DNA from 2 places in the Myxosarcina sp. GI1(2024) genome. Region 2 is predicted to be linked to the other one. Evidence: riboswitches for the same ligand, from Rfam matches in the RefSeq annotation. Region 2 holds a riboswitch; the other holds the start of a gene.

Region 1 (4,214 bases), on a different contig from region 2:
AGCGATCGAAACGATTACCTACTCCTTGTAATACCAACCGCATTGGCTTTGCCTTTACATTGACGAAACCTTTAATGCGGTAAATCTCATGCTGTTGTAATAGCTTTTGTAACTGTGCGATGAGAGTTTCTGGTTCAAAAGCGCGATCGCAAACGATTTCGATCGAATTAATTTCATCGTCGTGTTCGTGGTCTGGTTCATCATCGTGATGGGAATGACGGTTGCTCAAATCGTCTTCGACAGCAGCATTAAAACCCAGTAACAGCTCTGGTGCGATTTCTCCTTTACTGACGACTGCAATTTTTACCCCGGGAGACAATTCACTTCGGAGCCAAGTTTCGATCTTTTCTCTATCGGCGGAATTTACTAGATCGGTTTTGGTTAATAGCACCAAATCCGCACAGGCTAGCTGGTCTTCAAATAGTTCTTCTAGGGGTGTTTCGTGTTCTAAATTGGGATCGGCTTGACGCTGGGCTTCTAACGCCTCCAAATCTCCAACAATCGCACCGTTAGCTAATGCCTGACAATCTACTACGGTAACTACTCCGTCTACCGTGGCACTATTGCGAATTGCCGGCCAGCGAAAGGCTTGCACTAGGGGTTTGGGTAATGCCAGTCCTGAAGTTTCGATTAGCAAACAGTCGATCTTATCTCTCCGCTTGAGTAATTCTTGCATGGTCGGATAAAACTCTTCCTGTACCGTGCAGCACAAACAACCGTTAGTTAATTCGATAATATTGCTCTCGGCAGTTTCTACTTCATCACACACCTGACAAGACCTCAATAATTCGCCGTCTATTCCCACCTCGCCAAATTCGTTGACCAGAACGGCAATTCGTCTGCCTCGATTATTTTGTAACAAATGGCGCACTAAAGTTGTTTTTCCCGCGCCGAGAAAACCAGAAATTACGGTTACCGGTATTTTATGCATTGATTTTGTCGATTGTTAATAGTTGATGGTTAATTGTCTTTTGCCTGAATTTTTTCTCAACCGATGAGCGTATTAGTGAAGAAAGCCAAACCCAAACCAAAAACGGTAAAACCCACAAAGCGCAAATTCAAATTAGCCTTATTGTCCGACAGAGAGCGAGCGATAATTAACTTGCCCACAAAAAAAGCGATCGCGCTAATTACTAATTGAATTAGACAAAAACCCAGTAAATAAGCACCGAGAGGAGTCATTTCCGCACCAAAAATTGCTTCTCCATAGGCATAGCCGTGGAAAATTCCCGCTACAGCTGCCAAAACAAGATATAAAACTGACTTATTATGTTCTTGTCGTGCTAGGTAAATCCCAATAAGCAAAACCGAAGCAGCAATAATTAGTTCTGTTAGAGGTAATTCGACACCGAGTAGATGTATTCCAGTTCCTAAAGCTGTAGCAACAATAAAACTTACTGGAATTATCATTCCCCATCTAGAGTTTAAAGCTGCTAGTAAACCGACAGCAATGGTGAAGGACAGATGGTCGATACCGATAACTGGATGACCCAAACCAGATAAAAATCCTTCAATAAAATTACTGGGAACTTGACCGCCAAAAGGATGATGGGCATGGGCTGGTTCGATGCCAATAAACCAGATAAACAGCAGCAAACAACCAAATAATAGTGGGACGATCGCCTGAGATTTTTTCAGCGATCGCAACTGAAGCGATAGAGCAGACATTATCCGTACCTCGCAGATAAATGTGATTCAAGTTTTAAAGCTACCAGCGGCGGGCATCCTGACTTAGAGCATCTAGAGTTACTCCTTACAGTTGCGGGACAGCGTCAGATTTGCACTGAACTTTCCCCCTTGCGTCTGATGGCTGATCCCCATCAAAACCGATGTTGCAGATGCAGATAAGTTTTAATCTACCACAAGATTGGTATAATCAGCTAAAAATCAAAAAATATATAAATCGTTGAGCATAATGGCAGACTGGCAGGTAGTAAGCGGTGGTATAACTGCACCCAAAGGATTTAAAGCGGCTGGAATCAGGGCAGGATTGAAGGCTTCGGGTGCCAAGGATTTGGCATTAATTTTATCCGAATCTGAGGCGATCGCTGCAGGAGTATTTACCATCAGTCAGGTGCGGGCTGCTTGTGTCGATTACTGCCGTCAACGTCTCCAAGCTAAAGCTAGCGCTAGGGCGATTCTTTGCAATGCCGGACAAGCTAATGCCGCTACGGGAGAATCAGGGTGGCAAGATGCTCTGGACTGTGCTGAGTTATTGGGTAGAGAATTAAATATTGCTAAAGATTCAATTCTACTGGCTTCTACAGGTGTCATCGGTCAGAGAATTAAAATGGATGCTTTGCGACGAGGAATACCTCAATTAGTTGCCGCAGTTTCTGTTGAGGGGGGTAAAGATGCTGCTAAAGCCATTATTACTACCGATTTGGTTACCAAGGAAATTGCTTTAGAAACTACTATTGAAGGTCGTCCCGTTAGAATTGGCGGTATTGCTAAGGGTTCGGGAATGATTCATCCTAATATGGCAACCATGCTGGCGTTTGTTACCTGCGACGCGGCGGTTTCCACTCAGCTATGGCAAGAAATGCTCAGGCGAGCTACCAACCGCAGTTTCAATCAAATTACCGTCGATGGCGACACCAGTACTAACGATACTCTACTAGCTCTGGCTAACGGACAATCCCGTACTTCGGCGATCGTGGATAATAGCAAAAACTCTGAAAAGCTAGAGGCAATGTTAACCGCAGTCTGCCAACATTTAGCCAAAGCGGTTGCCCGTGATGGCGAAGGAGCTACTTGTCTGATTGAAGTACGAGTATCGGGAGCGATTGACGACCGGGCAGCTTCAGTAGTAGCTAAAACCATTGCTGGTTCGTCTCTAGTCAAATCGGCAGTTTTTGGGAGCGATCCTAACTGGGGCAGAATTGCTGCTGCCGCAGGTAGAGCAGGGGTTAAGTTTCATCAGGATGAGTTAAATATTACCTTGGGGGATATTCAACTGATGCAAAATGGACAGCCCCTTCCTTTCGATCGCACTGCTGCTAGTGATTATCTCGCTCGGGCAGCCGCAGGAGAATACTTACAGAACGACACGGTATTAATTACGGTTTCTATCGGCGTAGGTAAGGGAAGCAGCGTCGCTTGGGGTTGCGATCTGACCTATAAATATGTCGAAATCAATGCAGAATACACGACTTAGAAGAGAGGGAATAGAAATAAATAAAAAAAAGAAAGGGTAATAGCATAAATATTTACCCTTTACTCTTAGTGAGTCTAAATAGTCTCAATGTCAAAGCAGATTCTTCTTTAAGGCACAGTAGCCGTAACTTCGTCCCTTAATCCATTGAACATCTATCTGTGTCTTCGAGTAATTAAGCTTCCTGCCAGAGTTGTTTGATTTTTCCTGGCAGAAATTCTCCAATTTCGGCGACTCTTTCGGATGATAATTCATCTTTGGTCGCCGAGAAAATTGCTTTGACTACTTTTTCGGCATTGGTACCTTTGGGCAACCCTCCTTCCTGTTTAATGCGAAAGAGAAAAGTTTCATCGTCAAATTTTAACGGAGGACGAACTTTACTCAACCAAGACACGATGGGATTTTCATCTTTCCACAGTTGGGCAATTTCTTCCTGTAGTCTCTTTTTATCGGTAGGTTCGGCAGGTCGATGTAATTCTGATTCGACTTTTTCTGCTGCCTCGGTACTCATTAAATCTCGCATCGTGCGATAGACTACGGTGACTAAATCTCTGGCATCAAAGATATCGGGAAGTTCGGCTTTGAGAGCAACTTCTTCTAGAAAAGGTGTATCTTTGCCGACAATTGTAGTTACGGGACCCTCATCCAATGCTGACGGGGGGCTTTCTTGCATGCGCTCGAGCATTTTTTCTCCTCTATCGGTCAATGCGGCTCGTTTGAACCGAATTAAATGAGGTAGGGGTCCATCGGGAGCACCTAAAGTATTGGCAACGCGAAAATCTACTTCTTTAGAATCGATTACATCGGGTACGTCTTCTTGATTGGCGTAGGCATTACCCGTAAAATCGGCATCGATATACTCTTTTTGATTGAGATAATCTAAATGTCCTAGAAAATCCGAGATGGTCAGATTTCTACCAGTAAAATCCGTACTTTTAAAATCTACCGTGTGACCAGTGTTTTCTCCTGCTTTGATTTTTTGTAGCAGGATGTACATAATGTCCTCTCTTAAATTAATAGGCATATTTTTTCTTTTCTTTTATGAATTCTGTATTTATTT
Region 2 (4,214 bases):
ATAGTTCTGCTGGCATTCTAATTCTAATCTTGCCCCTAGCACTATCAATTGTCATTTTGTACAAGCTTTGGCCTTTACTGCTGTTGTTGGCATTATCAATTGTTGCTTTTAGAATTTGGCAAAATTATCAGTGGCAAAAATGGTGCGCTCAGGTAAATCCTTACTTCAATCAATTAATCAAAGAAAATCGCGGTTACCTTACTCCAGTAGACTTATCCTTGAAAGCTAATTTGACTGCCAAAGCGGCAAAGAGTTTCTTAGAAGGGAAAGCTAGCGATTACGGGGTAGCGCCCAAAATCATTCCAGATAAAGGAATCGTGTATTACTTTCCTACTGCCAGTGCCTTGGGAAGTATTTTAGATGACAGCGAACCTGAAACTGAATCAGAATTATCCCTCAATTCCTATGAGTCAGCAGCTAGTGAGTCTGGTAAAGTTTCTTTTCGCGGAATTGCCAGTTTAGCCAAGCAGGAACAAACACAGCAACAGCAAATTAGCGAGCATTCAACTTCTGCTGCCACTGATGTAGCTGAGTTAGAATCCGAATCGCCTGTTGCGACTGAAAGCTCTGCAGTAGATGAAGCTGAAATCACTACTACCGATGAAGAGCGCTTTTTAATTCAGGCAGATTTAGCCAAACGTCTCGATCTTAACTCTAGTACCGTCGGCAGACGCAAACTAGACGAAGATTTTCCCGAATGGAGTCAGAGTAAAGATCCAGAAGGAATCGCTTGGAAATACATACCTGAAACTAAACACTTCGTTCCGATGGATGAAAATTAAATCTGAAATCGACGCTAATTCGACGAAGCTAAAACTTAAAAATTATCGATCTCGAGCGGTTTCAATTGCCTAAGAGCTCGTAAAAAACAACTTGACTTTTAATTCCTAATTGCAAATTGCCAACTCCGGTTAAATCTATGGTTTAGCTAAAAAAAATCATCAGAAAACAATTCAGCCAGTTAAAAATAGCTGAATTGTCCAACTCAGCTCGGAAAATAAGGTTTAACAAGCTTCTTTTTCGATTTTTTAGGGCGAGAATAACTCTTTTTCGCTATGGGATAGGTCTTTCTTTTTCTTCTTTTCTAACCTTTTATCCAACCAGGAGACTTTCCACGGAGTTTAGGTAAAGTAGTCGCGGTGTCAATCTCAACTAAAAGTGAAAATAGTGACTGTACAACCTTTCCAAAAGTTAAATTTTTTAAAAATCACCAAAATAGTCTTCCTCTCTCGCAATCAGAAAATATGAAAACCATGATTGACGAGCCTTGGTCAGAAGTATGAGAAATAGTCAAAGCTAGAGAGCGTCGCTCAAAAAGCTGTAGCGACTGGTACTTAGGTGCATCGATTAATGTTTACTTTTGGGTGGCTTTAGGTGCTGGGGTGCAGTTATTTTGTAGCCTAAATCATTTAAATTTCTTGTTGCAGTCAATCTAATTAAGGTTACTATAACTGTAACAGTTACTCAATCGGTTCTAATGGGGAACAGTCATTAGAAGTAATGGGGAAAGTTTGGTAAAAATCCAACGCTGTACCGCAACTGTGATGAGAGCGTTAAAATTCTCTTAGTCAGAATGCCCGCCGATATTAACACCGCACTAAATCAATCTGCGAGGTACAGATAATGGTTAGCATAAGTAGTTTGGGGCAACGCGCCCAGCGTTTAGTATTGTCATTGCCAGTCCAAGTTTTTCTGATAGTTGGTCTTTGCATGATAATTCTTTGGACGCTTTATTTTTCCACCTATTCTCCCGTTCATGACGCGCTACACGAGACTCGTCATCACACTTTGACGGTCGCCTGTCATTAATTAGGGAGAAAAAATGAAATTAATTAAATATATTTTATTGACCGCAGTAGCGATCGCAGGTTGTAGTTTAGTTTGGTTATCTAAATTAACACCAATTGTCTCTCAACCAACAGTACTACTGCAAACTGAACCACCTTTGGAAGATGTAATTGTCGATGATACGGTCGTTAAATTTTAACTTCAGGCACTCGATGCTGACGAACAGCCTTTGACTGATGCTAATTTAAAAGTCGGTATTTTCACACCAGCCAAAACACCCTGGTTTACTTCCGATTTTCCCATTGTCGAGGGGACAGAATTACTCAGTTTAGAAGCGATCGCCTCTCAAGGAAATCCAGAGTTCGAGCAAGTATTACCCATTCGCGGTAACTAAACTATGGAAGTAGCTGCCAATCCCCAGGCTACAGACATATTTAAGGCTTTCGAGCACTCTTTAACCTTCAAAGTTCCTGAAAACGCCGTAAAATATCGTAATTTAGCAATTTTAGCGATTATTTTGTTAGGAGTTGGTTTTACTGGCGGTTGGATTTTAGGTGGCGAACAAACTTTGAATGATGGAGAAATCGCTCCTCAGCCAGTCAGAATGTTATTGAGTGGCATGACGATAATTGCGATCGCGGTTTTACTCGTGGTTAATGTTAGTGCCAAAGTTGCAGCATCTAATGTTGAAGTTGGTGCAGTTTCTACTTCTGCTGCTGTTGCGAACAATAAAGCAAATGCAGGTATCTCAGGAAATAGAAGTAGAAGGCATCGCTCCTCCACTATTAGTCAGGTTCATCAGTCTATTGTATTTCACTCTCATTTTTGTGGTGGGATTAATCGCAAAATTCTGGGGACGGAGACGTAAAACAGTTTAGTCATTAGTTATTAGACTTTAGCATCCTTAAACCAATGAAATCTGACGTAGAAAAACTAGCTAAATCTTGGTTCGTTTCTTCAAAATCTGGGAAAAATGGCGAATTATCTCAACTCAATTCCTGGCAAATAGCAGTAAAAGCGATCGCTAAAAGTAATCGGTGGCAGATGTTTCTGATTACTGTTGGTAGTGCTAGCAGCATCATCTATCCTCATGCGCCTTTAGTCGGTTTTGCTGCGGTAACTGGTAATACGTTGACTCGCAAAAAAGCTCTAATTAGTGCCATGAGTATCTGGTTTGCCAATCAGCTTTATGGCTTTACCATTCGCCAATATCCCAGAACTTTAGAATCTTTGACTTGGTGGTTAGTAATGGGTTTAGAAACACTGTTGGTTACTTGTTACTTGGTTGGTTACATTGCGACCAAAATTTAGCCGTCATAGTGTTTGGGGTTATTTGATTTGGTTGGCTGTAAGTCTTGTCAGTGGTTACGGTATTTATCAAGGCAGTATCGTGCTAATTGCCCAGTTAATGGGCGGACATGGATTTAGTTCGACAATTTTATGGGGTATTTTTATTAAGAATTTTATTTGGGCTACTGCTTTATCTGGGATACATGGTTGCGCTGTTTTGATGAAAAAAGCTTAAGCCAATAGTCGCCATGCTCAATAATGAGAGAAATATGAAAGAAAAGTGATACGATAATGAAATTGAGTTCAATTTTATTTTTCGATGGCACAAATTTTTTTAAAGCGAAAGATGCTCTTCTCCTCCACTCTGGCATTAAGCGTTTGGCTGACTGGCTGTGGGGGTACAGGGGAAACTACAACCTCGACTACTTCAGACAGCACACAACCAACGGAGGCTGATTCAGAACAGGTAGCTAATAACGAAGGTAAAAAGAAAGTCCTCACCACTTTTACCGTATTAGCAGACATCGCTCAAAAAGTGGCAGGTGACAAACTCAATGTAGAATCTATTACTCGCATTGGTGCGGAAATTCACGGCTACGAACCCACACCCAGCGACATTGCCAAAGCTCAAGATGCCGATTTGATTCTTTACAACGGAATGGGTTTGGAGCGTTGGTTCGAGCAGTTTTTGGGCAACGTACGAGATGTTCCTTCGGTGTTATTGACAGAAGGTATAGAGCCAATTCCTATTTCTGAAGGTCCATATGAAGATAAACCCAATCCCCACGCCTGGATGTCGCCCCAGAATGCTTTGGTTTACGTGGAAAATATTCGTCAAGCTTTTGTAAAACTCGATCCAGAAAATGCCGCAACCTACAACACCAATGCCGAAGCATATAGCAAAAAGCTTAAAGCAATCGACGAAGAACTACAGGCAGATTTGACACAAGTCCCCGAAAATCAACGTTATTTAGTAAGTTGCGAAGGGGCATTTTCTTATCTCGCTCGCGACTACAATATGGAAGAAATTTATATGTGGCCGATTAATGCCGAGCAGCAGTTTACTCCCAAGCAGGTTCGGGGGGTGATTGAAGAAGTGAAAGCTAACAATGTGCCGACCATTTTTTGCGAAACTA

What was found. A riboswitch is a leader RNA that binds a small molecule or an ion and turns the genes downstream of it on or off. The one in region 2 is predicted to bind cobalamin.
Region 1: it holds a riboswitch for cobalamin, as region 2 does, so the genes downstream of both, ACLFKQ_RS25815 (HupE/UreJ family protein) here and ACLFKQ_RS12245 (CbtB domain-containing protein) in region 2, are expected to answer to the same signal.

The regions. Positions count from the first base shown of each region.
Region 1 covers NZ_JBKGTY010000010.1:127,781-131,994, reverse strand. The annotation lists gene cobW (cobalamin biosynthesis protein CobW) at 1-931, opposite strand, end outside; gene ACLFKQ_RS25815 (HupE/UreJ family protein) at 988-1,668, opposite strand; cobalamin riboswitch at 1,700-1,845, opposite strand; gene argJ (bifunctional ornithine acetyltransferase/N-acetylglutamate synthase) at 1,916-3,157, shown strand; gene ACLFKQ_RS25805 (DUF2267 domain-containing protein) at 3,330-4,178, opposite strand.
Region 2 covers NZ_JBKGTY010000002.1:670,506-674,719, reverse strand. The annotation lists gene ACLFKQ_RS12250 (hypothetical protein) at 1-782, shown strand, start outside; cobalamin riboswitch at 1,453-1,599, shown strand; gene ACLFKQ_RS12245 (CbtB domain-containing protein) at 1,624-1,809, shown strand; gene ACLFKQ_RS12240 (hypothetical protein) at 1,823-1,987, shown strand; gene ACLFKQ_RS12235 (hypothetical protein) at 2,018-2,182, shown strand; gene ACLFKQ_RS12230 (hypothetical protein) at 2,186-2,656, shown strand; gene ACLFKQ_RS12225 (hypothetical protein) at 2,701-3,099, shown strand; gene ACLFKQ_RS12220 (hypothetical protein) at 3,083-3,313, shown strand; gene ACLFKQ_RS12215 (metal ABC transporter substrate-binding protein) at 3,398-4,214, shown strand, end outside.